DNA from 3 places in the Pontibacter kalidii genome. Region 1 is predicted to be linked to each of the others. Evidence: riboswitches for the same ligand, from Rfam matches in the RefSeq annotation. Region 1 holds a riboswitch; each other region holds the start of a gene.

Evidence for each region. Region 1 has a riboswitch for S-adenosylmethionine ahead of OH144_RS02325 (O-acetylhomoserine aminocarboxypropyltransferase/cysteine synthase family protein). Riboswitches for the same ligand answer to the same signal wherever they lie in the genome.
Region 2: it holds a riboswitch for S-adenosylmethionine, as region 1 does, so the genes downstream of both, OH144_RS09060 (Na+/H+ antiporter NhaC family protein) here and OH144_RS02325 (O-acetylhomoserine aminocarboxypropyltransferase/cysteine synthase family protein) in region 1, are expected to answer to the same signal.
Region 3: it holds a riboswitch for S-adenosylmethionine, as region 1 does, so the genes downstream of both, metH (methionine synthase) here and OH144_RS02325 (O-acetylhomoserine aminocarboxypropyltransferase/cysteine synthase family protein) in region 1, are expected to answer to the same signal.

The regions. Positions count from the first base shown of each region.
Region 1 covers NZ_CP111079.1:540,859-551,661, reverse strand. The annotation lists gene OH144_RS02350 (aspartate kinase) at 1-1,087, shown strand, start outside; gene lysA (diaminopimelate decarboxylase) at 1,053-2,222, shown strand; gene OH144_RS02340 (hypothetical protein) at 2,292-3,008, opposite strand; gene OH144_RS02335 (homoserine dehydrogenase) at 3,183-4,442, opposite strand; gene metX (homoserine O-acetyltransferase MetX) at 4,423-5,490, opposite strand; gene OH144_RS02325 (O-acetylhomoserine aminocarboxypropyltransferase/cysteine synthase family protein) at 5,499-6,821, opposite strand; SAM riboswitch class I at 7,121-7,230, opposite strand; gene xseA (exodeoxyribonuclease VII large subunit) at 8,252-9,820, shown strand; gene xseB (exodeoxyribonuclease VII small subunit) at 9,801-10,058, shown strand.
Region 2 covers NZ_CP111079.1:2,105,602-2,116,404, forward strand. The annotation lists gene OH144_RS09035 (hypothetical protein) at 1-342, shown strand, start outside; gene OH144_RS09040 (DUF4129 domain-containing protein) at 326-1,063, shown strand; gene OH144_RS09045 (DUF4350 domain-containing protein) at 1,081-2,247, shown strand; gene OH144_RS09050 (AAA family ATPase) at 2,250-3,242, shown strand; gene OH144_RS09055 (DUF58 domain-containing protein) at 3,242-4,573, shown strand; gene OH144_RS09060 (Na+/H+ antiporter NhaC family protein) at 4,722-6,062, opposite strand; SAM riboswitch class I at 6,309-6,411, opposite strand; gene OH144_RS09065 (N-acetylmuramoyl-L-alanine amidase) at 6,584-7,504, shown strand; gene OH144_RS09070 (DUF819 family protein) at 7,928-9,187, opposite strand; gene OH144_RS09075 (serine hydrolase domain-containing protein) at 9,441-10,490, shown strand.
Region 3 covers NZ_CP111079.1:4,127,349-4,138,151, forward strand. The annotation lists gene ctlX (citrulline utilization hydrolase CtlX) at 1-71, shown strand, start outside; gene OH144_RS17275 (GNAT family N-acetyltransferase) at 72-533, shown strand; gene metF (methylenetetrahydrofolate reductase [NAD(P)H]) at 584-1,540, opposite strand; gene metH (methionine synthase) at 2,084-5,797, opposite strand; SAM riboswitch class I at 5,870-5,978, opposite strand; gene rpmA (50S ribosomal protein L27) at 6,248-6,517, opposite strand; gene rplU (50S ribosomal protein L21) at 6,588-6,896, opposite strand; gene OH144_RS17300 (ribonucleoside-diphosphate reductase small subunit) at 7,544-8,503, shown strand; gene OH144_RS17305 (ribonucleoside-diphosphate reductase subunit alpha) at 8,870-10,803, shown strand, end outside.

The DNA of each region.
Region 1 (10,803 bases):
TAAGAAAAAACAGGCAAACGAGCTGCTAAAACAGCATTTCGATTACCTCACAGCCTTCACCCTCGACCTATTTACCATTCATGAGGAGCGCGCGGTGCTGGCGCAGGGCGAGCTGCTGAGCACGGCCCTTTTCCAGTTTTTCCTGGAGGAGCAGGGCGAAGAGTCTGTACTGCTGCCAGCACTAAACTTCATGAAGATCGATGAGAATGAGGAGCCGGATACCGAGTACATTGCCCAGCACCTGCAAAAGGAGCTGGAGAAATACCCGGGCGTGGAGCTTTTCGTTACGCAGGGATATATCTGCCGCAACGCCTTTGGGGAGATCGACAATTTGAAGCGCGGAGGCTCGGACTACTCTGCCTCGCTTATCGGGGCTGCCGCTGATGCAGCGGAAATCCAGATCTGGACCGATATTGATGGCATGCACAACAACGACCCGCGCATCGTGAAGAATACTTACCCGATAGCGGAGCTCTCGTTCGACGAGGCAGCGGAGTTGGCGTACTTTGGGGCCAAAATACTGCACCCGAGCAGCGTGAAGCCGGCCAAGCAAAAGAACATTCCGGTAAAGCTGCTCAACACCATGGCACCCGAGGCGAAAGGCACCACCATCAGCACCCAAACGGAAAGTGGCAAGATAAAAGCCGTGGCCGCCAAGGATGGCATCACCGCTATTAAAATAAAGTCTGGCCGCATGCTGCTGGCCTACGGTTTCCTGCGCAGCGTGTTTGAGGTGTTCGAAAGGTATAAAACCCCAATTGACATGATCACCACCTCTGAGGTGGCCGTATCGCTGACGATCGACAACGACAGGCACCTGAACGAGATCATGGCCGAGCTGAAGGAGTTTGGCCAGGTGGAAATAGATCAGGAGCAAACCATCGTCTGCGTGGTAGGTGATTTTATTGCCGAGCGCAGTGGTTCGGTGCTGGCTATTTTCCAGTCGCTGCAGCACATCCCGCTGCGCATGATCTCCTACGGCGGTAGCAAGAACAACATCAGTTTCCTGGTAAGTACAGCAGACAAAGTAGAGGCCCTAACCAAATTGAACGATGGCATCTTTAACAGAAATAAAGCCCATGCTTAACCTGAACCCGGAGCAGCTGCAGCAACACGCTACTCCGTTCTATGTATACGACCTAAGCCTGCTGCGCCAGACCCTGAAAGCTGTGCAACAGGAGGCTGAGAAGTATAACTTCCATGTTCACTACGCTCTGAAGGCCAACGCCAACGCACCTATTCTGGACGAGGTGCGTCAGCACGGCTTCGGTGCCGACTGCGTGAGCGGCAACGAAGTAAAAGCCGCCATAGAGAACGGTTTTCCGGCACAGGAGGTGGTGTTTGCCGGTGTGGGCAAGTCGGATGCGGAAATAAACTACGCCCTGCAGCAGGGCATCTTCTGCTTTAACTGCGAGTCGAAGCATGAGCTGGAGGTGCTAAACGAGCTGGCTGAGAAGAAAAATACCGTGGCCCGCGTGGCCCTGCGCATCAACCCGAACGTAAACGCCAACACCCATAAGTATATCACCACGGGCCTTGAGGAGAACAAATTCGGCATAAACGCCTGGGAACTGGAGAGCGTGATCGAGCTGCTGCAGCAACTAAAGCATGTGCAGCTAATCGGCATTCACTTCCACATCGGCTCCCAGATCACGGACCTGACGGTGTTCAAGAACTTGTGCACCCGTGTAAATGAGTTCCAGGAGTGGTTTTTGGCGCATAACATCCAGCTGGAGCACGTGAACGTGGGCGGTGGCCTGGGGGTGGATTATTATGCCCCGGACGAATCCCCGGTTCCTGACTTTGCCGCCTACTTTGCATTGTTTAACCAGTTCCTGGAGCTGCGGCCGGGCCAGCAGGTGCATTTTGAGCTAGGCCGCGCACTGGTGGCACAGTGTGGCACCTTGATCTCTAAGGTGCTCTACATCAAGAACGGGATATCTACTAACTTTGCCATACTCGATGCGGGCATGACGGAGTTGATCCGCCCGGCACTGTACCAGTCGTACCACAAGATTGAGAACCTGACAAGCCAGAAGCCGGAGGTGCGTTACGACGTGGTGGGCCCGATCTGTGAGTCGAGCGACTGTTTTGGCAAGGCGGTGATGTTGCCGGAGACCAACCGGGGCGATCTGATCGCGATCCGCACGGCGGGAGCCTACGGTGAGGTAATGGCCTCAGCCTACAACCTGCGCGACAGGGCAAAAGCTATTTATGTATAGCTGCTGCGTGCATTAACGTATAAAAAAACCGCTCTAGAATACCCAGAGCGGTTTTTTTATATCTAAAGTTTAATTGAGGCGGTTTCCGATGCCGTTCCTTCTGTCGGCTACCGGCACATCAGCCGATACGATAAAATCGGGTTCGGCGTGTGTGATACCGGTTTTACCTTTCAGGAAGTTGGCTAGCTCTAAGGCATTGCCGGTGGCATTTTTATCCACACGCACCAGGTAGGTTTGGCCACTCAACGGCATCAGCACCTCTGCGCCATATTCGGCAGCCATGGCAGTCAGGGCATCTTCTGCTCCTGCTTCAATCGTAACGATAGCTTCGTTGCTGATGCCAAGCAAGCCATCCCCATTCAGGAAGTATGGCGCCACATACGCTATAGCAGGGTCTTCAGCTAGCAGTTCCATCGCCTTTTCCACCTGCCGGCAATTTAGCCCGTCCACCAGCTCAATGTTATGGAGCATGGCCGAGTTCGAGCTGACCTGTCCGTTGTTGCCTTTCACAAAACCGTAGGCAGCCACTGCCGCAGCCTCTTCCCCGGCGCTTAGGCCGCTGGCGAACACCACCAGCACTTGTTTCGTAAATACGCTTCCCAGGTTCTTCTGCTCATTGCCATAGAAGTACGTGTAATTATCACAGGAGCCATTTCCGGCTTGCACCCTCAGCAAGGTGGGGCCGGCCTTCACGTTTCGGATGGGAGTAGCCCCATCATTTCTGCAAGATGACAGCCCCAAGACCACCATCAGGAAGGTGAAAAAGAGTACAGGTATATTTTTCATATGGGTACAAATAATAATCGCTAACAGATTGATTATTTGTACGGTTAGACTTGGATAATAGCTGCGATTTCATTAAATTAAAAATCACCATAGTATAATTTATATATACTTATATCCTTGTCAATTTACACCTATCAAGATTCCCTTTTAGAAAAACACAAAACGCGTTCAGGTTTATACAACCTCCTCCAGCTTCAGATACGAGGCATTTACCACCTGCTCCGCCGATACATGGGCCGGAATCTGTGCTATAAAAGCAATGGTTTGCTTCAGGGCCGGCAGGTATAAAAGAAAGTCTTTCCTGCCAATGGTGCCTACCAGTTGCACCTCCCTTTTCCCCGTACCAAAGACCCTCAGCTCCCGCCACGGCAGCTGGGGCAGAAACTCGGGCATGGTCGTGCGCACGTATACTTTCAATTCATCGTCCTCCTCCAAAGGTACCGGCTTCAGTTGCGCCTCGTCGTTATACTTGAATTTAGGGTATTTATACTTGTAGCCGGCCAGCGCTGCCGATACATCGGCCCATACGGCAGACCCGGTTGGGTGGCTTCCGGCACCGCGCCCCTTCAGAAACTGATCGCCGGCATAGCGGGCCTGTAGCTGCACCCCGTTAAACTCCGCCTCCACATAGTATAGCTCCGAGTCGGGGAACACGAGCGTAGGCAGCACTTGTAGCTCCAGTTTTTTGTGCTGGTTCAGCCTGGCCGTGGCTACCAGCCTGATGCGCCCGCCCAGTGCCTGTGCCAGCGCCACATCCCGCCGCGATATGTGCTGAATGCCTGCACGGAGTACCTGCTCCGGCTTTATCACGGCCCCAAAGGCATGCGCGGCAATTAAGCTGATCTTGTGCAGGGCATCGTAGCCGCCCACGTCCAGCGTCGGGTCAGCCTCGGCAAAGCCAAGCGCCTGCGCCTGCGCCAGTGCCTCGTCATAGCTTATGCCTTCCGCATCCAGCTTGGTGAGGATGTAGTTGGATGAACCGTTCAAGATACCGCTTACCTCCTGCAGCGGCTCGTTGCCATAGTATGCCTCCAGCGTCCGCAGGATTGGAATGCTGCCGCACACAGCCGCCTCGTAGAGCAAAGTGCCGCCAAACTCCTCCTGCAGTGCCACCAGTTCCGGCAGGTTCTCCGAAATCATCTTCTTGTTGGCCGACACGATGGTTTTACCCGCCTCCAGCGCCTGGCGCACTATCAGCAGCGCCTCCTCCGGGTCGCTGATCAGCTCGGCAAACAGATCTATACTTTCGTCCTGCAGCAGCTCCTGCGCGTCATAGGTAAAATGATGCTTGGGCAGGGTGCGCAGCTTCTCCTTGTCGCGCACGCAGATTTTGGCCACATCCAGGTGTGGGTTGTCCTGCAGCACGTCATGCAGCCCCTGGCCCACGCAGCCAAAGCCAAATATCCCGATTCGTTTACCGCTCTTGCTTTTCATAGTTGAATTCTTCTTCTTCTGTTACTTTTTCATTTTGATAAAATTGACGGATAGCCTCCGTCAGCTGGTCCACCTCCACCAGAAAGCCATCGTGGCCATAGTTGGAGCGGATAAGGTGAAAGGAGGAATCCGACACCTGGGCATGCAGGAAATACTGCTCCTCTACCGGAAACAGCAGGTCGGTATCCACACCCACAAACAGGCTCCGGGCCTTTACCTGTGCCAGTGCACGCTCCACACCCCCTCTGTCGCGGCCCACGTTGTGCGAGTCCATGGCCTTGGAGAGCAGCCAGTAAGTATAAGCATTGAACCGCTGTGCCAGCTTCTCGCCCTGGTATACCTGGTAGCTGGAAGCGCGAAAGTTGTCGGTAATGCTATGCCCCGGCTCCTGCTGCGCTTCGTTGTAGGTGTTGTAGTGGCGGTAAGACAGCATGGCGATAGCGCGGGCCGTTTTTAGCCCTTCCTGTCCTGCCTCCTTTGTGCTGGTGCCCCAGGTGGGGTCCTGGCGGATGGCCATGCGCTGGCTTTCGTTAAAGGCGATGCCCCAAGGGGAGTGCCGCGCATTACTGGCCACGTGCACCAGCCGCTCAAACACAGCAGGTTTCTGCAGCACCCACTCCAGCGCCTGCTGCCCGCCCAGCGAGCCACCCAGCAACGTATGCACCCGCTCCAACCCCAGCTCCTGCCGCAGCAGATCGAAGGCGCGCACAATGTCGCGGTTGGTGAGCTGCGGAAAAGTCTGGAAGTATGGCTGCAGCGTTTTTGGGTTTACCGAGAGTGGCCCTGTGGAGCCGTAGCAACCGCCCATGGTGTTGGCGCACACGACAAACCATTCGCGCGGGTCGTAGAGCTTGCCTTCCCCGAAGAGGTCGCACCACCAGTCGGTAAAATCGGCGCTGCCGGTAAGGGCATGGCACACCCATACCACATTGCTGCGCTGCTGGTTCAGCGCGCCGTAAGTAGTATAAGCCAGCTGGAAGCCCGGCAACGTAGCCCCGGACTCCAGCTGAAACTCTTGTTGGTGATGAAAAACGTGCTGTGTTGGCATTATTATACTTAGGCTATAGCGGGCGCTGCCTCCAATACTTTGGAGAAGGCCTGTTCGAAATCTGCTTTTATGTCGTCTATGTGCTCTATGCCGGCGGATATGCGTAGCAGGGTTGGATCTACGCCTGCGCTTAGTTGCTCGGCATCGCTCAACTGTTGGTGTGTGGTGGAGGCCGGGTGGATGATCAGCGTTTTGGCGTCGCCCACGTTAGCCAGGTGACTCACCAGTTCCAGGCTGTTGACAAATGTCTCCGCCTGCTGCTTGTCACCTTTCAGCTTAAAGGAAAGCACCCCGCCAAAGCCGCGCTTCAGGTATTTTTTAGCCAGTTCGTGGTAGGGGCTGCTCTGTAGGCCAGGGTAGTTCACGCTCTCTACCAACTCGTGCTGCTCCAGCCACTCGGCCAGCGCCTGCGCGTTCTGCACGGTTCTCTCCAGCCTTAGCGAAAGCGTTTCCAGCCCCTGCAGCAGCAGGAACGAGTTAAAAGGACTCAGTGCCGGACCGAAATCCCGAAGGCCTTCCACACGGGTACGAATGGCGAAGGCGATGTTTCCGAACGGGCCGTTTTCGCCAAACACCTCCCAGAAGTTCAGCCCATGGTAACCTTCCGATGGCTCGGAGAACTGCGGGAATTTGCCGTTGCCCCAGTTAAAGTTACCCCCGTCCACAATCACGCCGCCAATGCTGGTGCCGTGGCCGCCGATCCACTTCGTAGCAGACTCCACCACCACATTGGCGCCGTGCTCCAGCGGGCGAAACAGGTAACCACCGGCCCCGAAGGTGTTATCCACAATCAGCGGAATATCATACTTGCGAGCCAGGGCGGCAAGGGCCTCAAAGTCCGGAATGTTAAAGCGCGGATTGCCAATGGTCTCTGTATAAATTGCCTTTGTCTTTTCATCGATCAGCTTCTCGAAGCTCGACACGTCATCGTTTCCGGCAAACCTGGCCTCAATGCCCAGGCGCTTGAACGATACCTTGAACTGGTTATAGCTACCGCCATACAGGAAGCTGGACGTTACAAAGTTATCCCCGGCCTCCAGGATGTTGGTGAGCGCCAGGAACTGCGCCGCCTGCCCCGAGGCCACGGCCACAGCCGCCACTCCTCCCTCCAGAGCCGCAATGCGCTTCTCGAACACATCGGTGGTTGGGTTCTGAATGCGGGTATAAATGTTACCGAATTCCTTCAGGGCAAACAGATTAGCCCCGTGCTCCGCGTTTTTAAAGGCGTAAGAGGTGGTCTGGTAGATAGGCACTGCGCGTGACTGTGTGGTGGGATCTATTTCCTGGCCGGCGTGCAACTGTAGCGTTTCGAAGTGCAATGATTTAGACATGGCTATGTAGATTTTATATCGTTAAAAAGAAAAGGTATGATTTGAGTAAAGACAGGAATGCTGTAGAGGTATAAGTAGGCTGTAGCAGCAGATGCGGGATCTGCCACTAAGCCATGTATGAAAACAGGAACTTTATACCTTGGTTAACAGCAACAACAGTCGTGCATGGCGCACATGGGCATGCGCATGACGAAAGCCTTAGCAGGAGCTAAAATGCAGACTTGCGACAGTGCTTTGGCTGTCGGCGATACTAGTAATACGTGTTGCGTTGAATTGATTCCCTTGTTCATGACCGTATCAATTTATATTCGTCCGGCACCCTGCCGAACTCAGGAATTAGCACCTTAACACCGATCGTTAGGTTGCTAGCGTTTCACAGAGCCTGTCTCTCCACGCTTCTTTATAAACCAATATCCGCAAAGGGAGTATTGACTTGATGTTGCAAGTATACGGCGCGACTTTTTAAAATGCCAAATGTTTTTGATGTTTTTTTAAAATCAAGTTTAAGATCTTTGGATTTCTATGCCAGAACCATCGCGTTTCAGCCTGGTATACAAGCCTACAATTTCCTCTCTATCTGGCGCAAGTCTAAAGACTTGCGCCCTACCAATGTGTCGCGTCTATGCCTCGACTGGCTTGAAAAGCCATACTTTATACTTGGGCTATATTCTTATACTTCAGTTTATACTTGCTGCTATACTTTCACTGGCGAAAGCGTCCGCTTTTGCCTTTTCTTAGCCCCTGCTTCCCGTAACCTGAAACAGGATATCCTAACTAGCTACTGTTCATCCACGGCTTTACAACCTACTTGTTTTATAGTACACTTTGACTCCCTCAAGGCCGGGAGGCCTCGTCTTCCCGCATCGCGCTGTGTACATTTCCTTTGCTCCTAAAGTCGCAATGCCTTCGGCACCGGAAATCTACAAGGCGCTCAACGGAAAGACTGGGATCAGTTTCCGATAGCCACCGCTATCTGTCATCTCGAACGTAGTGAGAGATCTGTTTAGAATTGCAGATAGATCTCTCATTTCATTCGAGATGACAATTAAGTATAGTGGCAAGTATAACTCCCTCCCCTGTTTTTAGGGGAGGGCTGGGGTGGGGTGAACTCCCCTCCTGGGAGGGGCTAGGGGTGGATTCACTCTTGTAGGGACAGGTCGCGACCTGTTCGCTCTATGCCAGCAACTATGAAACTTATACTTGAGCCACAACAATTTCAGGCTCCCCTCCTTAGTTAAGGAGGGGCAGGGGTGGTTGGAACTGGTTTGTAGAAAATCCTGTCCATCCTACAATCCCACAAATCCTGATTCAGACAAGCAAAAACTTTTTCTCCGCCACCTTACTAATTATTTTAGCCAAAAAATCCTATCTTCGAGGCACAGGAGCCGGCGCTCTGCCGGTTGTGCAGGAGATTGTAACGTTGTTGAACCATGTCCCAGATCTTTTTTCGCCAGACGGTAGTGTATGAGGAGCAGGCCCCGCTCTCGCTGTATGAGCTGCACCAGCAGATACGCGAGGAACTGGAGGTGGCTTTCCCGGACAGCTATTGGGTGGTGGCGGAGGTAGCCCAGGTAAACGTGGACCGCCGCAAAGGCCACTGCTACTTGACTCTGGTGGACAAAGGCGACGACGCACGGCAGATGCTGGCCCAGGCACGGGCAACCATCTGGGGGTCGCGTTACCAGATGCTGGCGCGCTACTTCGAGGAGAAAACCGGGCAACCACTGAAGGCGGGGCTCAAGGTGCTGCTGCAGGCAACGGTGCGGTTCCACGAGCTCTACGGCCTCAGCCTCGACATCACCAGCATAGACCCCAACTATACCATTGGCGACCTAGCCCGCCAGCGCCTCGAAACGCTGAAGCGCCTGGAGGCTGAAGGGTTGCTGGAGGCGAACAAGGAGTTGGAACTGCCGCCGGTACCGCAGCGGCTGGCTATCATTTCATCAGCCACGGCAGCCGGTTTCCAGGATTTTATACACCAGTTGGAGAACAACGGCTACGGCTATACTTTTGAGGCCACGCTTTTCCCGGCCACAGTGCAGGGCAATGAGGCACCGGCCTCGGTGGCGCAGGCATTCGTACAGATAGCAAAGCGAAGCGACCAGTTTGATGCCATCGTGCTGATCAGGGGCGGTGGCTCCCAGACAGATCTGAGCTGTTTTGACGACTACAAAATTGCGGCTGCCATTGGTAACGCACCGCTTCCGGTGCTCACGGGCATAGGCCACGAGCGCGACGAAAGTATTGCCGACCTGGTGGCTCACACAAGGCTGAAGACTCCCACTGCTGTGGCCGGTTTCCTGATAGACAGGTTCCGGGAGGCGGAGGAGTACGCGGAAGATCTGTTTGACAGCATCCGAATGTTTGCAGCACAACAGCTGAAGCTGACGGACGACAAGCTGGAACGACTAAGCTTGCGCTTCCAGAACATCACAAGGCAGCTGCTACAGAAAAGCAAAGATAAACTGGAAACGCTGTCGCGGGGGCTGTTACTGAAGCCGAAGGCATACCTGGAGGCGCAGCGCCATCTTATAAGCGACCTGGACAAAGACCTCAACGCCGGCACCAAAGACCTGCTGCACGAACGGCAGCGGCACCTGCAGGAGCTCTCGGTATGCGTGGAGGGTAAAAGCCAGCGTTACCTGCACCTGAAGGAGCACGAGCTTAACCACCTGGTGCACTGCGTGGAAACCGAGGCCAAGGACAAGCTGAAGCAAAGGCAACTGACCTTTACCAAGTATAGCGACAAGCTGGAGTACAGCGCCAAAGGCAGACTGCAGGGCGAGAACCACAGGCTAAAGCTGCTGGAGATGAGCATCGAGGCCAACAACCCCGAGAAGCTGCTGCTGCGCGGCTACACGCTCACGCTTCTGAACGGCAAGATCATTAAAAGTATAAAAGAGGTTAAAGACGGCGATGTGGTGGAGACGAAGCTGCAGGACGGCACGCTCCACAGCATGGTTGTAAACATTGATACAGATGAACAAGGAATTAAATAACATGACCTACCGCGAGGCAACGCAGGAACTGGAGGAGATCTTACGCGCCATCGAAAACGACGCCGTAGACGTGGATGAACTGACGCAGAAAGTACAGCGCTCGTCGCAGCTGATAAAGCTGTGCAAGGAAAAACTGCGCAAAGCCGAAAAAGCCATCGACCAGGTGTTTAACGAGGAAAATTGTGAAACCCCTGCCCCGGCTAAGCCGCAGGAAGGTAGTGCTGGCACATTATTTTAGGCTTTCCCCAAAAACCAGCGAGGGCCTTCTGCTCTTGCCCATTTCCTAGTCCGACAATCGGTCTGCCAGCGGGCGAGTAGGAGCCATAATTTTTTCTTATTTGAATCAGGATTGTTAGGATGATTGGACAAACGGGACTTTATACCTGAGCAATGCTTTTATACTTTCCCATTCTGGCGCAAACCTGAAGACGTGTGTCTTATTATGGTGTTAAGTCTCCGACTCAACTGGCTTGGAAAGCCATACTTATACTTGAGTTATACATTGGCTATTCTCTCGCTGTTTCGGATATACTTGTCCGAAACCCCTCTGCTGCGGATCTCCAGATCCGCGTAGGCTACAATTCATTCTTCTCTGGCGCAAGCGTCCGCTTGTACTTCTTTTAGCCGCTGCTTCTTTCCATTTGAAACAGGTTATACTTGCTAGCTGCTGTTCCTCCACGGCTTTACAACCAGCTTGTTTCACCTCCTGCTTTCTGCTCTCAAGCCCGAGAGGGCTCGTCCTGGGGGTAGGGGCCCTCGATAAGGGCATCGCGCTGTGTTACCTCCTTGCCTCGCTTTCGCTCGACATGCCCTTAGCGGGCACCGGATCTCACAAGGCGCTCAACCCAAGGACTGGGAACAGGTTCGATAGGCACGGCCATTGCTATGGAACAAGTATAAGTCCCCCTTTGAAGGGGTAGGGGGATGACAATCGTTCACGAGCAATTCCCCTCCTTGGAGGGGCTTAGGGGTGGGTTTATACT
Region 2 (10,803 bases), 1.6 Mb from region 1:
TGCTTTTACCTGATCAAGGGAAACTGGTGGGCTACTTTTGGCCTTATATTCATCGCCAGTATCATTCAAAGTATGATTGCCTGGCTGGCAGCCGTGCCCCTGGGAGCAGTTATGATGATGCGCCTGCTACAGGTGCCGGGGGCCGAAAGCGAGTTACTGCTGGTCGCCTCCAACACGATTGCCACCATGCTCACCACGTTTACCTACTGCATCTCCACGCTGGCGCTGGGCTTCCAGTACTTTAACCTGGTAGAGCAGAAAGACGGCCTGGGCCTGATGGAGCAGGTAGAGTTAATCGGCGGCCACAACCAGAGCCTTACCACCAATGAGGGAGAGTTTTAAGTACCTTCACTCCTTTATACTTATACTTTGCCTGCTGCTCGGTTCTGGCCCCATCGCGCATGCCCAGTTGCAGGATAGTATTCCGGCCGCGCGCCAGCCGGTGATGGTCCGTCCGCTGGACGCGGAACAGCTGGAGGCCATGCGCGCTTCCGAGGATTTCCAGTATTACGAGGAGGTAAACACGGGCGCCACCTTCTGGGAGCGGCTCAAGCACCGCCTGCAGCGGTGGCTGCAGGATGTCTTCTACGAGGGACAGGCGAGCGGCTTCTGGGAAGTGCTGCTTTACCTGGCCCTAGCGGCGGCGATCGTTTTCATCATTATTAAAATGCAAAACGTGGAAACGGGCGGCCTGTTTGGCAGAAAGGCTGTAAGTATGAGCATGCCGTATGAGGTGCTCGAGGAAAATATCCATGAGATGGACATGAAAGCCCTGATAGCCGAGGCCACCGCGCAGCGCGACTACCGCAAGGCCGTGCGGCTCCACTACCTGCAAAGCCTGAAGCTCCTAACTGACAGGACCTTGATCGAGTGGAAAGCAGGCAAAACTAACCGCAGCTACATCTCCGAAATTAAACCGGGACCCATACGCCAGGAGTTTGAGCAGCTTACGGGCATGTTCGAGTACGTGTGGTATGGCGGTGCCGCCCTTGGCGATGAAGTATATACTTCCGCACAGGCGGAGTTTAACCAGTTCGATAACCTTGTAAAGCAGCACGCATGAAAGGCTACCGCAGGTATATGGCGATAATTTTGCTGCTCTTCGGGTCCCTGGTGCTGCTGGAGTATTTCCGGCCAAAGGCGGTGGACTGGTCGCAGACCTTTTCCAGGGAAGATAAGATCCCCTACGGCACCTACGCACTTTATGAGTTGCTGCCGGGCCTCTTCCCCGGCCAGCGGGTAGAGCAGGTGCGCGAGCCGATTTACAACCAACTGCAGGACTCCACCCTCAGCGGCAGCTATGTGTTCATCCAGAAATTCTTTGCCGCCGACAGCCTGGATACTAACCTGCTGCTCGATTTCGTGCACCGGGGAAACCAGGTATTTATAGCAGCTGATGAGTATAGCCAGGCCCTGGAGGACACGTTATACTTTGATACTGTTTACCTGAACACCACCTCCCCCGACTCCACGGGCTTTTATTTTACCAGCCAGCCGGAGCAGCAGGTGTATACGTTTCCGCCCAACAATAACAGCCGCTACATTCGGGTAAAAAAGCAGGTGGGGCACGAGGCGCTGGGGCGAAACAAGGCGGGGATGCTTAACTTTATGAAGGTGCCCTTCGGCGAGGGGCATTTCTATATCAGCTCGGTACCGCTGGCTTTCACCAATTACCAGCTCCTGACCCTGCAGCAGCCCGACTATGCCGCCACCGCCCTCTCCCATCTGCCCGTGCAACCGGTGCTATGGGACGAATACCAGAACCAGGGCCGGGAGGAGGACCAGTCGGTGCTACGGGTGCTGATGCGGCACGAGCCGCTGACCTGGGCCTATTACGTGGCGCTAGCGGGCATGGTGCTGTTCCTGCTGTTTAAGAGCAAGCGCACACAACGCATTATCCCGGTGCTGGAGCCGCCGCGCAACACCACCCTGGATTTCGTAAAAACGATCGGCAGTTTATACTTTAACCACGGCGACCACAAAAACATCGCCGAGAAAAAGATAACCTATTTCCTGGAGTACCTGCGCCGGCACTTCCACCTCACCACCCATACACTGGACGAGGAGCTGCGCGAGCGGGTAGTGGCAAAGTCAGGCGCCGACGCTGCGTTGGTGAGCGATATTTTCGGGCTCATTCGCTCCATCGCTCAAAGCAAGGCCATCAGTGCGCAAACGCTGCTGCTGCTCAACTCCCATTTAGAAGATTTCTACAAACAAACCTCCCCGGGGGCAAAGTATAAAGTATAGTTATGCAAGAAGACATACTCATCACCACACAGGAAAACAAGACGGATTACAGCGCCCTGCGCGGCGCCACAGAAAGTATAAAGCAGGAGCTCCGCCAGATCATAGTCGGTCAGGAGAAATTGATCGAGCTGCTGTTGGTAGCCCTGCTTGCCGACGGCCACGTGCTGATAGAGGGGGTGCCGGGCATTGCCAAAACCCTGACGGCAAAGCTGCTGGCCCGCACCGTGCAGGTTGACTTCAGCCGCATCCAGTTCACCCCGGACCTGATGCCCTCGGATGTGCTGGGAACCTCGGTTTTCCACCCCGGCTCGGCCACGTTTGAGTACAAGCAGGGGCCCATCTTCGCCAACATTGTGCTGATAGACGAGATAAACCGTGCACCGGCCAAGACACAGGCCTCGCTGTTCGAGGTGATGGAGGAGCAGCACATCACCCATGACGGCAGAGTTTACCCGCTGGAGGCCCCTTTTGTGGTGTTGGCCACCCAAAACCCGATTGAGCAGGAAGGAACCTACCGCCTGCCCGAGGCGCAACTAGACCGCTTTATGTTTAAGGTGCTGGTGGATTACCCCAGCCTGGAGGAGGAAGTGCAGATACTGGAGCTGCAGCACAAGGGCCCGCAGCTTAAGAAGGAGCTGGACCAGGTACAGCCGGTGCTCTCGGCGGAGCAGTTGCTGGCGCTGCGCCAGGCGGTGCAGGCCGTGCACCTGGACAAAAAACTGCTGGAGTACATCGCCCAGATCGTGGCAGAGACCAGGGTGAACAAGTCTTTATACTTAGGGGCCTCGCCGCGCGCCTCCATTGCCCTGCTCAACAGCTCTAAAGCCCTGGCTGCCCTGCGTGGCCGTGGCTTCGTGACGCCGGAGGATGTGCAGGAACTGGCCCCAGTAGTGCTGCGCCACCGCATCCTGCTCACCCCTGAGCGCGAAATGGAAGGCATCACCCCTGATGAGGTGATTAAACTGATCGTTCAGAAAATTGACGTGCCGCGCTAGTGCAATTTATCCGTAGTTTATACTTTACCAACCGCCTCTATCAGAGCCTGGCTGCCCTGGCGTGCCTGTTCGTGCTGGCCTTCTTTGTGCCGGTGCTGCTGGTGCTTGCCAAGGTGGCCCTGGCGGTGCTGGTGCTGCTCACGCTGCTGGACCTGCTCCTGCTCTACAGCAACCGGGCCGGCGTATACGCCAGCCGCAGCATGCAGGAGAAGCTCTCCAATGGCAGCGACAACGATGTTTACTTATACCTGGAGAACAAGTATAACTTTACCCTGCATTCCGAGGTGATCGATGAGCTGCCGTTCCAGTTTCAGAAGCGCGACAGCTTGTTCAGAGCGGTCGTACCGCACGGGCGCACCCACATCATCCACTATATATTGCGGCCCACCAAGCGCGGCAGCTACAGCTTTGGCGCCATCAACGTGTTTGCCATGAGTGTGCTGCAACTGGTAAAGCGCCGCTACAAATTTGCCCAAAATCAGGAGGTGCCGGTATACCCGTCGTTTATCGAGATGCAGCAGTATGAGCTGCTGGCAGTGTCTAACAGGCTGCACGAAATGGGCCTCAAGAAGATCCGTCGTATTGGGCAGAGCACCGAGTTCGAGCAAATCAGGAATTACGTTGCCGGCGATGACCAGCGCACCATCAACTGGAAAGCCTCGGCCCGCAGAGCAGAGCTGATGGTCAACAGTTTCCAGGACGAGAAGTCGCAGCAGGTGTACAGCCTCATCGACAAGGGCCGCGCGATGCAGATGCCATTCGAGGGACTAACCTTGCTGGATTATGCCATCAACGCCTCCCTGGTCATCTCCAGCATCTCCATGAAAAAGCAGGACAAAGCAGGAGTCATCACCTTCTCAAACAAGATAAGCAACATCTTGCCCGCACAGCGCAAGTCGGATCAGCTGCGCCGTATCCTGGAGCTGCTCTACAACCAGAAAACGCTGTTCCAGGAAACCGACTTCGAGCGGCTTTACGCCACTGTGCGCCATACGATAAAACAACGCAGCCTGCTTCTGCTCTTCACCAACTTCGAGACGCTGAACGGCGCGCAGCGCCAGCTGCCCTACCTGCGGGCGCTGGCTAAGAATCACCTGCTGGTGGTGATCTTCTTCGAGAACACGGAGCTGCACAGCCTGCTGCACCAACCCGCCACCAGCACCGAGGAAGTATACACCAAAGCCATCGCCCAAAAGTTCAGCCACGACAAAAGGCAGATCGTGAAGGAGCTGCAACTGCATGGTATTCACGCCATCCTCACCCCGCCAAAAGACCTGACGGCGAACACGATTAACAAATACCTGGAGCTGAAGGCCCGCGGTTTGATATAAAAAAGGGAGACAAAGCTTGTCTCCCTTTTTTGGTTAGGTTAGTAAAGTTAGAATAGTGGCGTGTATAAAGGTGAGAGTAAAAATTTTTCGATAGCGTTAGTTTTCGTTATACTTTTTAAAATGGAGTACTGATACTTAGCTCCTGTACTTACACCGCCACAGCCTGCTCTGCCGCAGGCTGCTTTTGCAGGTACTTATCTACGAAAGGCGTATAGATGGCCAGCAGGCTGAACAGCAGCAACAAGTACAGGTACCAGGCCGAGGACCAGAGGTCCAGGAAGTTCAGCTGCCCGTTCGAAAAGCTGACCAGCATCAGGATCTGGGCACCATAAGGCAGCAGCCCCTGCACCACACAGGAGGCAATATCGAGCAGCGCGGCGGTTTTGCGTTTATCTATACTATACTCCTGGCTGATCTCCTTCACCACCTGCCCCGTCACGACGATAGAAACCGTGTTATTGGCAATGGCCGTGTTCGTGCCCCCTACCAGCGACAGGATGCCGACCTGTGCCGAGCGAAACCCGCTGGCGGCCTTGCTAACTTTTTTCAGCAGGAAGGCAATGCCGCCCGCCTCGCTGACCATCCGGGCCAGCCCGCCCGTGAGCATGGAGAGCAGGAAGATCTCGGTCATACCCGTGAAGCCCTCGTAGACGCTTTTGCCAAAAGCCAGCACCTCCAGTTGGCCCTGCCACAGCCCTACAGCTCCGGAAGCCAAAGTACCCAGAATGAGGACCACAAACACATTTATGCCTGATACAGCCAAGGCGATGACCAACAGGTAAGGCACGATCTGCCAGAAATTAGCCGCCTGCAGTTCCGGGAGCTGCGCCTCCACCGCTCCTGCCGTGTTCCAGCCTGTGAGGAGCAACAGCACCACCGTAACCAGGGCAGCAGGGCCAGCGATCAGGATGTTTACCCTAAACTTGTCGCGCATGCTGCAACCCTGTGTTTGCGTGGCGGCAATAGTGGTATCGGAAATAAAGGAGAGGTTATCGCCAAACATGGCGCCTCCCAACAGCGCGCCCAGCAGCAAGGGCATAGACGTTTGACTTTGCTCGGCGAGCCCCACCGCGATAGGCGCTAGAGCCACAATAGCCCCCACCGATGTTCCCGTGGCCGTTGACAGGAAGGCCGCCAGCAGAAATACGCCAAGGCCCAGGTACTGTACCGGCAGCACGCTCAGTCCCAGGTTTACGGTAGCATCCACACCGCCCACAGCCTTTGTTACCGTGGCAAAAGCCCCGGCAAGCAGGTAGATCAGGCACATGGTGATGATCTTGGAATCGCCGCAGCCCCTGATAAGCGCTGCTACCTTGGCCTCTGTGGAGCCCCGAAGTAGAAAGAAGGCGGAGATGATGCCCAATACCACCGCCACCGGTGCAGGCAGGGCATAAAAATCGTTTAAGAAAATGCCTGCGCCTAGAAAGGTGAGCACAAACACCAGGAAAGGCACCAGGGCCCAACCGCCAGTTTTTTGAATATGTTGCATGTAAACGATAGAGCGGGAAGCAGGCACGAAATGCTTAACGGCGACTTTGGCTTCTTACGCCCCTAAAATGGAAATCTTAATGTCTTTGTTAGTGTGGAAGCCCCTGCGGTTTGCGCCAAGGCAGTTGTAGAGGAGTATAGCCTTTAACAACAACAATAACAACAACAAGCAGGCTTAGGCGCTGCTAGTGCGGTAAAGACACGGGATATAAAAACGGGAAGCTGTTGTAGTAAGCGCATGAAGTTAAATTTATAGGTCCCAAATTGGGCAGGTGTTAGCACCTTTACGGCCGGGGCCGTGGTTGCTAGAGGTTCGCTGAGCCTGCTCTCTCCCCTCTTCTTTATAAATCTTGCATAAAGATACTGCAAAGGTAAAGCCAGCACGGCTAGAAAATCAAACCCGGAGGGGAAGTTCTCCTAAAGTTTATACTTCTAATCCTGATAGTTCAGTGTTAGAACTTGCATCTAAAGTTAATTTCCCACAAGTTTATACTTCAGAACACACTATCCCTGACAATTCACATGAAATTCACCTCTACGGCCCTTTTCGCGCTGCTCCTGGCCAGCGCCAGCCTCTACAGTTGCTCCCCCAACCCTTACGCCAGCACCAACCGTGCGCATAAGAAACAGCTGAAAGCCTATACGAAACAGCTGCGCACCGTGCCCGCCATCAACCCAAAGGAGTCGACGCTGCCACTTGGCGAGCACTGGGTAGGTACTACCAACTTCAGCATGCGAAAGGCTAACTATGTCGTGATCCACCACACGGCCCAGAACTCAACGGAGCATACGCTGAAGACCTTTACCATGCCAAAAACGCAGGTTAGCGCACATTACGTGATCGGCCGCGACGGCAAGGTATACCACATGCTCAACGACAACCTGCGCGCCTGGCACGGGGGCAATAGCCGCTGGGGAAATAACACCGATCTTAACTCCTCCTCCATCGGCATTGAGCTGGATAATAATGGAGCCGAGCCTTTTGCCGAAGCACAGATCAACAGCCTGCTGGAAGTTTTGGCGATGCTGAAGGAAAAGCACAACATACCTGCCGAGAACTTCATCGGCCACTCCGATATTGCCCCGGTGCGAAAAGTAGACCCGAACGAGACGTTCCCATGGAAGCGGCTGGCGGAGCACGGTTTCGGCCTGTGGTACGATGAGGGCGTAGTGGAGCAGTACCTGCAGCCGGCCGCCCCGATTACGGTGCTCGACAGCACCGGTACAGCGCCCGTGCTTGTACTGCAGCCCCTGGATTCCGTCTCTACCATTCCGCCGCACTTTAACCCCAAAGAGGCGCTCCGCATCATTGGTTACGACACCCGAGACATGCCCGCCGCCATCCGTGCCTTCAAGCTCCACTTTGTACAGGAGGAGGTGAACATGGAGCTGACGGAGAAAGACAAGATCATACTTTACAACCTGTACCAGAAGTACTTGTAGGCTGGCGCCGGCATCCAGCCGGTGATGCAGGGTGTGCGGCGAGTCTCCAGACTCGCTGTAGACAGTGCAGCGGGAATAGCCTGTTTTATACAGCATCGGCCCCGGCAGGAGAACCACTACTCTCCCACCGGGGCCGGTGCTCTTATACTTTATAGATCGATTTGCGATTAACCCACCCCTGAGAGCTGCGCTCGCTAGCTCAAAACTCGCGTTTTGGCTAGTCCAGAGGAGGGGAATTTTGCAAAAGAGCAGGTGATTTCCCCACCTTGGAGGGGTTAGGGGTGGGTTTACACCTGCACTGCATTAGATACTGCAACTTGGGTTATATACTTTATAGAGTCAAGCACCCAGGCTATACTTTAACCTTCTAACTCTCTAACTCCTAAACTTTCTAACTCCTAAACTTTCTAACTCCCAAACTCTCTACGCCAGCAGGTTCCAGATGTACTGCAGGATCAGCCCGGAGATGTAGGCGCCGTATGTACCCACTGCGTAGCCCAACACGGCCAGCAGCACGCCCACCGGGGCCAGATAGCGGTTAAAGGCCGCTGCCACGATAGGTGCCGAGGCCGCACCGCCAATATTTGCCTGGCTGCCCACCGCCACATAAAAGAACGGTGCCCGTATTAGACGCGCCACCACCAGCATAATGAGGATGTGAAAAGTAATCCAGAAGGCGCCCACCAGGAACAGTTTCGGGTTGTCCAGCACAGCGCCCAGGTCCATGCTCATGCCGATGGTGGCCACCAGGAAGTAAAGGAAAATGGAACCGAAGCGGGAGGCGCCGTAGCCTTCCAGGTTGCGGGCCTTGGTGAACGAGAGCGCCAAACCTGCCGTGGTGGCAACAATTACGAGCCAGAAAAAGCCGCTGGTGATGGAGTACGTCTCCAGTTCCGGGAAGTTCTCGGCAAAGTAGGGCGCAATGATATCGGCCAGGAAGTGCGAAAGGCCGGTAAACCCGAACGCCACGCCAAGGATCACCATTGTAGAGGTAATGGTAGGCATCATGTGTTTGCCCGCCTGCAGCCCCTCCAGCCGCTCCTCCAGCTCCCTGATTGGGCGGCTGTCGGCGCCGAGCAGCTTATCGATTTTCTCCGGCTTCTGCGACCAGTACAGCAGGAAGCCCATCCACACGTTCGCCACCAGCACGTCCACTGCGATCATTTGTCCGAAGGCTTCCTTGCTCGCCCCGAATACCTCCAGCATGGCCGCCTGGTTCGCCCCGCCGCCAATCCAGCTGCCCGCTATCGTAGACAGGCCTTTCCATACTTCATCGTCGCCGGTATAGAGCACATCCGGGAAGACGGAGCCTACCAGGAACAAGGCCAGCGGCCCGCCAAGTATAATCCCCAGCGTTCCGGCAAAGAACATGATCACGGCCTTGCTGCCCAGCATGCGCAGCGACTTAAAGTCAATGCTGATGGTGAGCAGGATCAGCGAGGCGGGCAGGAAGAATCGCGATGCCACAAAGTATAACTGCGAGCTGTCGCCGGAGATGATGTTGAACGTATTGAGCAGCGCCGGCAGGAAATAGCACAGCAGCAGTGAGGGAATCACTTTGTAAAACTTCATCCAAAACCGGTTGGTGCTGGAGGAGGTATGGAAAACAGCGGCCAGGATGACGAGCAGAATGCCCAGCACCACGGCCTCGTTGGTGATCAGCAGTGCGCTAGTTTCGGTCATGGGGTGGTGTAGTGTTAGCTGGTTAAGGGTGATGTTCAGATTTGGAGAAAGAACAGACTGCGTCTTGGGCTGCCAGATCTTTAAACTTTAAAGTTAGAACGAGTATCCTCCAAACACAAAACCTGCGGCCGTTTTAATAGAGAATTTTCTATACTTTCCGCGGCTTTATGGTTGTAAAAGTATAACTGCTGCCGGTTTATACTTTCAGTTTCCTAAATTTGACCATTTCCAACGTGTAAACAGACGTATAGCCATGCCCACCCTACCCCAAGCGCTCGATCACCTGCTCAACCGCCACTTCACGTCCCAGACACCCGGTGCGGTAGTGCTGGTAGCCAAAGAAAACGAGGTGGTATACCTGCGCGGTGCCGGTTTGGCGAACCTGGAAACAGGCGCTGCCATCACCCCGGACACGACTTTCCGGATGGCCTCTGTCTCAAAGCAGTTTACCGCCATGAGCGTGCACCTGCTGGCGTTGCAGCAGAAGCTTCAACTTAATGATCCGCTCGCTTTATTCTTCCCGGAGCTGGCGCATTTCAAAGCCATACAACTACTGCACCTGCTCAACCATACATCCGGCCTGCCGGACTTTGAAGAGCATATTCCGGAAGATCAGACGGCCCAGCTCTCAGATGAGGACGTGCTGCGCAAAACAGCTGCACAGCCAGCGCTCCTCTTCTCCCCCGGCACCCAATACCGCTACAGCAACACGGCCTATGTGCTGCTGGGGCTGCTGGTTGAGCGGGTGTCAGGCAGGAGCTACGCTGACTTTCTAAAGGAAAATATCTTCGGACCGCTGCAGATGAGCCACTCCATACTTTATAGGGCTGATGCCGCCATACCCAACCGGGCTTTGGGCTACAGCAGGGATGCGGCAGGCGGTTTTATACTTTCCGACCAGAACATCTGCACTGCCACGCGCGGCGACGGCTGCCTTTATACTTCGGCGCAGGATTTCCTGAAGTGGCAGCGAGCTTTGCAGCACAATTCTCTATTTAACATAAACAACACACTAAACACTCATTCGTCAAGTATAGACACAGCCAAAGGCTGGCATTATAGTATGGGCTGGTTTGTGTCGGCTATTGTTAACGGCAGCCACGAGCTTTGCCACAGCGGCGATACCTCCGGCTTCACCAACCTGGTTATCCGGCTGCCGCAGTACGATACTGTTGTTGCCTCCTTTTCCAACATCGCCAACAACCATACTTTCCTGAGCGATCTGCTGCAGGAGCTGAAGCAGTTTCAGGAGTTCAGTCCAAAGTCAGCACTCGTACACCATCTGCAGGAGCTGACACGGTAAGCTCCTTAGCTTATACTTTATAGCATCTGATGTATGCGTCAAAGAACTACCTGCCAGGTAGCAGCAAATCCCTTTCCTGGAGCAGTTTCCCTCTAATCAAATTAGCCTTGCTCGCCTCTGGCGAGAGTAAGCTATTTGTTGGCGTCCCGTCACACGCTAAGCACTCGTAAAGCGGCCAGAGGCCAAACTATGACGCACACTCGCCAGAGGCGAGCGAGGGCTAGTTACCTCATCCCTCCAAGGAAGGGAATTTATACTTGGCACGGATGCCCAACCGTGCCGTTCGGACGGGCAAAAAAAGAAGAGACGCAGG
Region 3 (10,803 bases), 1.4 Mb from region 1:
TAATCGAGCAGTGCGGTGGCGGCAGCGTGCGCTGTATGATCGCGGAAATTTTTAAGCCGGAGCAAGTATAAATGCTACAGTTTAAAATTCGTGCCTTAGCCCCTGATGAGCCCCCACCGATGCAACTGCTTCTGCTTGCCGACCCAAGCGAGGAAATCATATTTTCCTACCTGCATCAGAGCCATACTTTTGTTGCCGAACATGCTACAGAGATAGTGGGCGCCCTGGTATTTCAACTACAAGATAACTCTACTGCTGAGATCATGAATGTTGCCGTTGAAGAAGATTGGCAGGGAAAAGGGATAGGCCGGCAACTTGTAGCATATGCAATAGATTTGGCACGTCAGCAAAGTATAAAGCGGCTCTTTGTTTGCACCGGCAACAGCACACTACCGGCATTAGCGCTTTATAAGCGTTGTGGTTTTACTATTGAAAGTATAGACAAAGGTTATTTCCTGCGAAACTATCCGCAGCCAATCTTTGAGAACGGCCTCCAGTGCACCGACAGGGTAAAATTAAGGCTGGAGTTGTAGCTCCAGCCTAAGGTAGTTAAAGTATAGGTAGTGTGTAATAGGTATTCTCTTTAAAACAGCGCCTCGGCCACCTTCCTGACCGATCCTGATTTGCCCATGGAATAGTAGTGCAGGCAGGGCACGCCGAATTCCATCAGCTCTTTTGATTGCTGAATAGCCCACTCCACACCCACCTGAGCCGCCGCTTTGTTGTCCGGACAGGTCTCGATGGCATCGGCCAGATCACAGGGGATTTCGATGTGAAATAAGCTCGGCAGTAAGCTAAGCTGCGATTTGGTCGTCATCGGCTTCAGGCCCGGGATGATAGGCACATTGATGCCTTCCTCGCGGCAGCGGTTCACGAAGTCGAAGTACTTCTGGTTATCAAAAAACATCTGCGTGACAACGTATTCGGCTCCCAGTTCCACCTTCTTCTTCAGCCAGCGCAGGTCCGATTTTATGTTCGGCGCCTCAAAATGCTTTTCCGGATAGCCCGCCACGCCGATACAGAAACTGGTGCAGCTGTTGCTCACCTGCTCGTCATCGAGGTAGCAGCCATTGTTCATCGCCACCACCTGCTCGATCAGCTCCGTTGCATAATGGTGTCCGCCCGGCTCCGGCACAAAACGCTGCTCGCTCTTCACACAATCGCCACGCAACACCAACACATTATCTATCCCCAGAAAATGAAGATCGATGAGCGCGTTCTCGGTTTCTTCTTTGTTAAAGCCCCCGCAGATCAGATGCGGCACGGTGTCCACTTTGTAGTTGTTCTGAATGGCGGCGCAAATACCTACCGTGCCCGGGCGCTTACGCGTGGTAATTTTCTCCAGCAACCCGTTCTCGCGCTGCTTGTATACATACTCTTCGCGGTGGTAGGTCACATCAATAAACGGCGGCTTAAACTCCATCAACGGGTCGATGTGGCTGAACAAAGTCCGCATGTTCTCGCCTTTCAGCGGAGGAAGTATCTCAAAGGTGAAAAGCGTTTTGCCGTTGGCGTTTTTAAAGTGGTCTGTTACTTTCAAGTTATATTGACGATTAAACTGATAACTATTTTGTTGTTGGTTTTACCGAGTCCACCCCCTCCTTGGCTAAGGCGGGGAGCTTATAAGTAATGCTTCTTTGATCATCCGTTGTTCTAGATTTCCTAATCCGGAACTTGTCCTGCCCGAGGTTATCCGTATCCGCTTCTCCCACCCCTGCGCCCCTCCAAGGAGGGGAATTACTGTACTGCTGTGTAGGTTTATACTTCGAAGCCGCTGTTAATTTTCCTTCCACCAAGATCCTTTCAGGATGACAAAAAGGTAAAGTAATGCTATTAAGATGACAGGAGCGGCAGTAACATCAGGCTCCCTCTCTGCTCTTTCGGATTTGCAATCCGGAAGTATGGTATGATCAGGATTTGTAATCCGATTATACATATTGCCATCTGTTGTGCTGCGGCTAAGAGCAAAGTCGGATTGCAAATCCTCATGTTAGGTGCTTCGGGATTTGTAATCCCGAAGAGCAGCCAGCAGTAAGTACAAGCTCCCCTCCTTCGTTAAGGAGGGGTAGGGGTGGTTCGAAGACTACACCGCCTGCTGTGCTACCGGCTTTGGCTCGTAGTTCAGGTTCGGCGAGAGCCAGCGTTCCAGCTCTTCTTTGGCCATACCTTTGCGCTGCGCAATATCTGCTACCTGGTCTTCGCCAATTTTGCCCAAGCCAAAGTAACGGGATTCCGGATGCGAGAAGTATAAACCGCTCACCGAAGCAGCCGGGTACATAGCCAGGTTCTCGGTCAGTATAACACCTGATGTTCTGTCGGCATCCAGCAGGTTAAAAAGCGTGATCTTTTCAGTATGGTCCGGGCAGCCCGGATAACCTGGTGCAGGACGAATGCCTTTATAGCTTTCCTTGATCAGGTCCTCGTTGGTCAGGCTCTCTTCCGGTGCGTAGCCCCAAAGCTCTCTGCGTACTTTCAGGTGCATCAACTCAGCAAAGGCTTCGGCTAATCTGTCGGCCAGGGCCTTTACCATAATGGACTTATAGTCGTCGTGCTCGGCCTCATACTGCTCCAGCAGTTTCTCGATGCCAAAGCCTGCCGACACCACAAAGCCTCCGATGTAATCCGCTACGCCGGTTTCTTTAGGTGCTATGAAATCCGAAAAAGCCAGGTTCGGCACATTCGCACCTTTCTTACCTTGCTGCCGCAGGGTGTGGAACTCCGTCAGCACATTTCCACGTGAATCGTCAGCGTATACTTCGATGGTATCATCCGCCTCCACGTTGGCCGGATAAAAGCCTACCACCGCGCGCGCTTCCAGCAACTGCTTATCCACGATCTCCTGCAGCATTTGCTGGGCATCGTTAAACAGTTTGGTTGCTTCGGTACCTAACTCCGGATCGTTCAGAATTTTCGGGTACTGGCGCTTAAGCTCCCAGGTATGGAAGAATGGCGTCCAGTCGATGTAGGGCACGATCTCCGAAAGTGGAAAATTGGTGTATGTCTTGTTGCCGATAAAGCTCGGTTTTACTGGCTGCGTTGTGTCCCAGTCAACTTTATACTTGTTGGCGCGGGCTTCTTCTATACTGGCAAAGGCGCGGTCTTTGGTGCGGCCCAAATGGTCTTCTCTCACTTTCTGATACTCCGCCTTAATCTCTGCGATATAGCTATCGCGCTCGCTGCTGAGCAGGCTGCTGACCACGGTTACGCTACGCGAAGCGTCGTGCACGTGCACCACCGGCCCGCTGTACTGCGGCGCAATCTTCACGGCCGTATGCACCCGCGACGTGGTAGCGCCGCCAATCAGGAGCGGAATTTTCATGCCGCGGCGTTCCATTTCCTGCGCCACATACACCATCTCGTCCAGCGAGGGCGTGATCAGGCCGCTCAGGCCAATGATGTCTACTTTATGGGCTTCAGCTTCTGCCAGGATCTTGTCTAGCTGCACCATCACACCCAGATCGATCACCTCGTAGTTGTTACAGGCCAGCACCACGCCCACAATGTTTTTACCGATGTCGTGCACGTCGCCTTTCACGGTCGCCATCAGGATCGTACCTGCGGTTGATTTGGAGGTATCGGACGCCAGCTTTTCCTTTTCCATAAAGGGCAGCAGGTAGGCCACGGACTTTTTCATCACGCGGGCGCTCTTCACCACCTGCGGCAGAAACATCTTACCGGCACCAAACAGGTCCCCCACCACCGACATACCGGCCATCAGCGGCCCTTCGATCACATCCAGCGTTTTTACAGCTTTTTGGCGCGCCTCCTCCGTGTCATCTTCAATGTAATCAACAATACCGCGTACCAGGGCGTGTTTCAGGCGCTCTTCTACCGGAGTTTCGCGCCAGGAAGTATCAGCAGCGGAGGCTGTTTTGCCCTTGCCTTTTATCGTTTCGGCATAGGTCACGAGCTTTTCGGTTGCCTCCGGGTGCCGGTTAAAGATCACATCTTCTATCAGGTCGCGCAGCTCCGTCGGAATTTCGCTGTACACGCCCAGCATGCCGGCGTTCACAATGCCCATGTCCATACCAGCCTGCACGGCATAGTATAAAAACACGGTGTGCATCGCCTCACGTACCAGGTCATTGCCTCTAAAGGAGAAAGACAGGTTGCTCACGCCGCCGCTTACCAGCGCATGTGGGAGGTTGGCCTTGATCCATTTTACTACTTCAATGTAATCGACTGCATAGTTGTTATGCTCTTCGATGCCCGTGGCAATGGCCAGGATGTTCGGGTCGAAAATGATGTCCTGCGGCGGAAAGCCTACTTCGTCTACCAGAATGCGGTAAGAGCGCTCGCAGATTTCTTTCCGGCGCTCCAGCGTATCGGCCTGGCCTTGTTCGTCGAAGGCCATCACCACCACGGCGGCACCGTACTGACGCACCTTGCGGGCCAGTTTCTTAAAGGCTTCTTCACCTTCTTTCAGCGAGATGGAGTTAACGATGGATTTGCCCTGCACACACTTCAGCCCGGCCTCAATCACGCTCCACTTCGAGGAGTCGATCATGATCGGCAGCTTGGCGATGTCGGGTTCGGAGGCGATCAGGTTGAGGAAATTGGTCATGGCCTGCTCCGAGTCGAGCATGCCCTCGTCCATATTTACGTCAATGATCTGCGCACCGCCCTCTACCTGCTGCCGGGCTACGGCCAAAGCTTCTTCAAACTGCCCGTTTACGATCAGGCGGGCAAACATCTTGGAGCCGGTCACGTTGGTGCGCTCGCCGACATTCACAAAAAGGCTTTCAGGAGTGATGGTAAGGGGCTCGAGGCCGCTGTAGCGAGGGAGAGGAGCGACCGGCGTGGGAACGTGCGGTTTATACTTCTGCACTAAGTCTGCAATGACCTTGGTGTGCACGGGCGTCGTGCCGCAACAACCACCAAGTATGTTCACCAGCCCCTCTTTCAGGTATTCCTCTACAATGGCCCCCATTTGCTCGGCTGTTTCGTCGTAGCCGCCAAAGGCGTTCGGCAAACCGGCGTTCGGGTAAGCACTGATGTAACAGTCTGAAATGCGGGAGAGCTCCTGGATGTGGGTCTTCAGCTGACGGGCTCCCAGGGCACAGTTAAAGCCTACGCTCAGGATGGGCGCGTGCGAGATCGAGTGCCAGAAAGCCTCTACGGTTTGCCCGGACAATGTACGACCACTGGCGTCGGTAATGGTGCCGGATATCATGATCGGCAGTTCTTTGCCGCCATCGTTTACGAACTGCTGGATGGCAAAAAGAGCCGCCTTACAGTTCAACGTATCAAACACGGTTTCTACCAGCAGCAGATCAGAGCCACCATCCACCAAACCACGCACCTGCTCATAGTATGCTTCTACTAACTGATCGAAGGTAATGGCGCGGTAGCCAGGGTTGTTCACATCCGGCGAGAGTGAAGCAGTGCGGTTGGTTGGCCCAATGGCGCCCGCCACGAAACGTTTATGCGCAGGATCTTTCGCCTCCACCTCATCTGCTGCCTCACGTGCAACCTTTGCCGACGCATAGTTGAGCTCGTACACCAGGTGCTCCAGGTGGTAATCGGCCATGGCAATGCTGGTAGAGCTGAAGGTGTTGGTCTCGATGATGTCGGCACCGGCCTGCAGGTATTCGGTATGGATGGCTCGGATGATGTCCGGCCGCGTGATGGAAAGCAGGTCGTTGTTGCCCTTCAGATCGGAGGGATGGGCTTTAAAGCGTTCGCCGCGGAAGTCGGCTTCCGTGAGCTGGTAACGCTGGATCATGGTGCCCATCGCGCCGTCAAGCACAAGCACGCGTTCCCGCAGCAAAGTATAAATCGGATGTGTTTTGGTCATGGCCGGTGTCTTTCTTCTCGTTCGTCATTTACACAACTTATCAAGAAGGACACCTGAAGAGAGACAGGATCAATCTTATCTTCCCTGGCTACTGATGCACCAGGAGGGAGTTAGCACCAAGCTTTATACATGGTTGCTAAGACGTCATCGGGCCCTATCCCTCAGTCTTTCTTGATAAGAATAACAAAGTAAAGGTATATCCGTGGAAAAAGGAAATTAGTTGCCCTTAAATTGTAGCGAAGGGCCCGAAGCAAGCAGGAGAGGGTATAAAAACAGAAAAGGACACTTTCGTGTCCTTTTCCTTCAGGATCTTTTTCGTTTAATCGCAAATCCAATCCCTGCTTATATGTACGCCCGCCATGGTGGTTGGTTACGTATTCCTGAAATACTTCCTAAAAAAAGAGGGACACCTGCCGGGCATCCCTCTTTTTGCTATCAGCTTAGCTTAAATTAAGCTTCTGCTTCTACCTTAGGTACTACAGAAACGTAAGAACGGTTTTTCACGCTCTTTCTGAACTCTACCACGCCGTCAACCAAGGCGAACAAAGTATGGTCTCTGCCAATACCCACGTTTTTGCCTGGGTGGTGCGAAGTACCTCTTTGTCTTACGATGATGTTACCTGCGATAATGTCCTGGCCTCCGTAAATCTTAACACCCAGTCGTTTAGAATGCGATTCGCGGCCGTTATTAGAACTACCAGCTCCTTTTTTGTGTGCCATTTTCTTTTACTATTTAGTTGGGTTAGCCAAGCCAGCCCAAAAGGTTCTACGATTAATTTCCTCTTACTGCTTAACCAATGCTTTCGATAAGAACTTTGGTATAGTTCTGACGATGACCTCTCGACTTCTTATACCCTTTTCTTCTCTTCTTCTTAAAGATAAGCACTTTGTCAGCTCTTACCTCACCCAGGATCTTACCAGTTACTTTGATACCATCCACGAAAGGAGCGCCAACAGTAATAGTACCGTTGTCATCAGTTAGAAGAACATTGGCGAACTCAACGGCGTCACCTTCATTGCCGGAAAGCTTGTTAGCGTAGATGAACTTACCGCTCTCTACTTTGGTCTGTTGACCTGCGATTTCTACAATTGCGTACATCAGCTTCAATGTATGTTTAAAAAGATTTAGTCCGCAAAAGTACGGCTTCGTTTCGATATTTGCAACGGCTTGTATAACAAATTGTTCGCCGCCTATACTTTACCTATACACATATGTGGAAAAGTATGTGCATATCCACATAGGCGTTTTTAATTTTTGTCGATAAATCGCATAAGCGGTTTTGCAACAGCAAGTTAACAAATCACTTTCCTCTGCCGTTTTTCCACAAAGGCCAGCACCTACACTTTAGCTCCATTGGCTATACTTCATTTAGATGTATAAACTGGCGCACTTGATGCACATTTCCTACACCTTGTCTACACAGCTGCAGCCTCCAAAAAGCACCCACATTGAATTAAGCCACTAGCAAACAGACTTATTACAATATTTAGCACATTATATATATGTAAATCAAGATGTGGATAACCATGTTAGTTGCAGCTAAAATCGGCCCAGATTCAACTGTAGGGGCATGTGCATAAATTGAACAACTTTCGCCCCGGAAATCGAGTTCATTTCTATATATTTGAAGTCAGGATATTGGTGGATGGCATTCAGACATCTACCCGAACCAAAACTTAAACGGGGTGTTTTCTAAGCTAATCAGCTTACCCCTTCAACCAATAAAACGCTTATTTTAAAAGATTATGGAGCCAATACTGCAAGAAAACCCAAACCGCTTTGTACTGTTCCCGATACAGCATGATGAGGTATGGCAGATGTATAAAAAGGCAGAAGCCAGTTTCTGGACAGCCGAGGAAATTGATCTGGGCCAGGACCTGAAGGACTGGGAGAACCTGAACGATGGCGAGCGCCACTTCATCAGCCATGTGCTGGCCTTCTTCGCTGCTTCAGACGGCATCGTGAACGAGAACTTGGCTGTGAACTTCATGAACGAGGTGCAGATCCCGGAGGCGCGCTGCTTCTATGGCTTTCAGATCATGATGGAGAACATTCACGCCGAAACTTATTCGCTCCTTATAGATACCTATGTAAAGAAGCAGTCGGAGAAAGACTTCCTGTTCAACGCCCTGGAGACCGTGCCTGCCGTGAAAAAGAAAGGCGAGTGGGCGCTACGCTGGATTGAAAGCGAGAACTTTACCGAGCGTCTGATCGCTTTCGCGGCTGTGGAGGGCATTTTCTTCTCAGGTTCCTTCTGCTCTATCTTCTGGATGAAGAAGCGCGGCCTGATGCCAGGCCTTACCTTCTCCAACGAGCTCATCTCCAGAGACGAAGGCCTGCACTGCGATTTCGCCTGCCTGCTGTACCGTATGCTGGTGAACAAACTGCCGGAGGAGCGCGTGCACGAGATTATAAAAGATGCGGTAACCATAGAGCAGGAGTTCGTGACCGACGCGCTGCCTGTGGACCTGATCGGCATGAACGCCAAGCTGATGAGCCAGTACATTGAGTTTGTGGCCGACCGCCTGCTGGGCGAGCTGGGCTATAAGAAGATTTACGGCTCTACTAACCCGTTTGACTTTATGGAGATGATCTCGCTGCAGGGTAAGACAAACTTCTTCGAGAAGCGCGTGGGCGAGTACCAGAAGGCCGGTGTGCTGGGCGATAAGGATAAAAAGATGTTCAGCCTGGACGAAGACTTTTAAGATTAGATTTTCCTTTGTAAGTTCAAGGGCCAGGAGGGAAGCACATCCCTTCCCCCTCCTGGACTTACTCTTATTACCAAGGTACCGGACGGCAGTAGCAGCAACAGAGGCGACCGCAAGCCGCTCCGGGACAACAGCCGGCATCATCGCCGCCCGCAGGGCATCTCACCCCTGCGCTACAGCAAAAGCATTTGGCTTTAAGCATAATCACTTGTACTGCAACGGCTTATACTTATATCTGCGTATGGGCTGATTGTATAGCTATATTAAAGTATACCCGACTGCCGGAATGGCAGCGGCTTATTACATACACCTGTTTATTTCATTAACCACCCGGGCCCTTGACACCCGCTAATTGTATACGCTATGTTAGTAGTTAAACGAGACGGCCGACGCGAGTCCGTCAAATTCGACAAGATTACCGCACGCATCGAGAAGTTGTGCTATGGTTTGCACATGGACTATGTGTCGCCGATTGAGGTGGCCAAAAAGGTGATTGACGGTATTTACGATGGCGTGACCACCGTGGAACTGGACAACCTGGCTGCCGAGACAGCTGCCTCGCTTACCACCAAACACCCGGATTACGCCGTGCTGGCGGCACGGGTGGCCATCTCTAACCTGCACAAGGTTACGAGCAAGTCGTTCTCCAACACCATGAAGCGCCTCTATACTTACGAGGATCCGAAAACAGGGGAGAACGCTTCGCTGATCGCCAAGGATGTGTACGAGATCGTGCGCAAGCATGCCGCCCTGCTCGACTCCACCATCATCTACGACCGCGACTACAACTACGACTACTTCGGTTATAAGACACTGGAGCGCTCTTACCTGCTTCGCCTGGACGGCAAGATCGTGGAGCGCCCGCAGCATATGTTGATGCGTGTGGCCGTGGGTATCCACAAGGAGGACATCGAATCTGCCATTGAGACTTATAACCTCATGTCCGAGAAGTGGTTTACGCACGCCACCCCAACATTATTCAACGCCGGCACACCAAAGCCGCAGCTGTCTTCGTGCTTCCTGCTGACCATGAAGGACGACAGCATTCCGGGTATCTACGACACACTGAAGCAGTGTGCGCAGATCTCCCAGAGCGCCGGCGGCATCGGCCTGAGCATCCATAACGTGCGCGCTACGGGCTCTTACATCAAAGGCACCAACGGCACCTCTAACGGTATCATCCCGATGCTGAAGGTGTTTAACGACACGGCCCGCTACGTAGATCAGGGCGGAGGCAAGCGCAAAGGCGCCTTCGCCATTTACCTGGAGCCATGGCATGCCGATATTTTCGATTTCCTGGAGCTGAAGAAGAACCACGGCAAGGAAGAGAACCGCGCCCGCGACCTGTTCTACGCCCTCTGGACGCCGGATCTGTTCATGCGGCGCGTGGAGGAGAACGGCGACTGGAGCCTGTTCTGCCCGAACGAGGCTCCCGGCCTGGGCGAGTGCTGGGGCAAGGACTTTGAGCGCCTCTACGAGAAGTATGAGCGCGAAGGCCGCGCCCGCAAAACCGTAAAAGCGCAGGACCTGTGGTTCCATATCCTGGAGTCGCAGATAGAGACGGGCACCCCGTACATGCTGTATAAGGACCATGCGAACCGCAAATCGAACCAGCAGAACCTGGGCACTATTAAGAGCTCGAACCTGTGCACCGAGATCATGGAGTACACGGATGAGAATGAGATAGCAGTTTGCAACCTGGCCTCTCTGGCGCTGCCGCGCTTTGTGAAGGAGGACGACAACGGCAACAAGACCTTTGATCATCAGAAGCTGTTTGATGTAACCTACCATGCCACCGTTAACCTGAACAAGGTTATCGACATAAACTATTACCCAGTGCCAGAGGCACAGAACTCGAACCTGCGCCACCGCCCTATTGGATTAGGCGTACAGGGCTTGGCCGATACCTTTATTCACCTGCGCATGCCATTCGAGAGCGACGAGGCCAAAGGGTTGAACAAAGACATTTTCGAGACGATCTACTTCGCTGCCATGACGGCCTCTAAGGACCTGGCCAAGAAGCAGGGAGCATACGAGACGTTTAAAGGTTCTCCACTATCCGAAGGCAAGTTCCAGTTCGACCTGTGGGGCGTAACGCCAGAGAGCGGCCGCTGGGATTGGGAAAGCCTGCGCCAGGACGTGGTGAAGCACGGTGTGCGTAACTCGCTGCTGGTAGCACCTATGCCTACTGCCTCTACTGCGCAGATTTTGGGTAACAACGAGTCGTTCGAGCCTTATACTTCCAACATTTACCTGCGCCGCGTGCTTTCCGGCGAGTTTATGGTGGTGAACAAGCA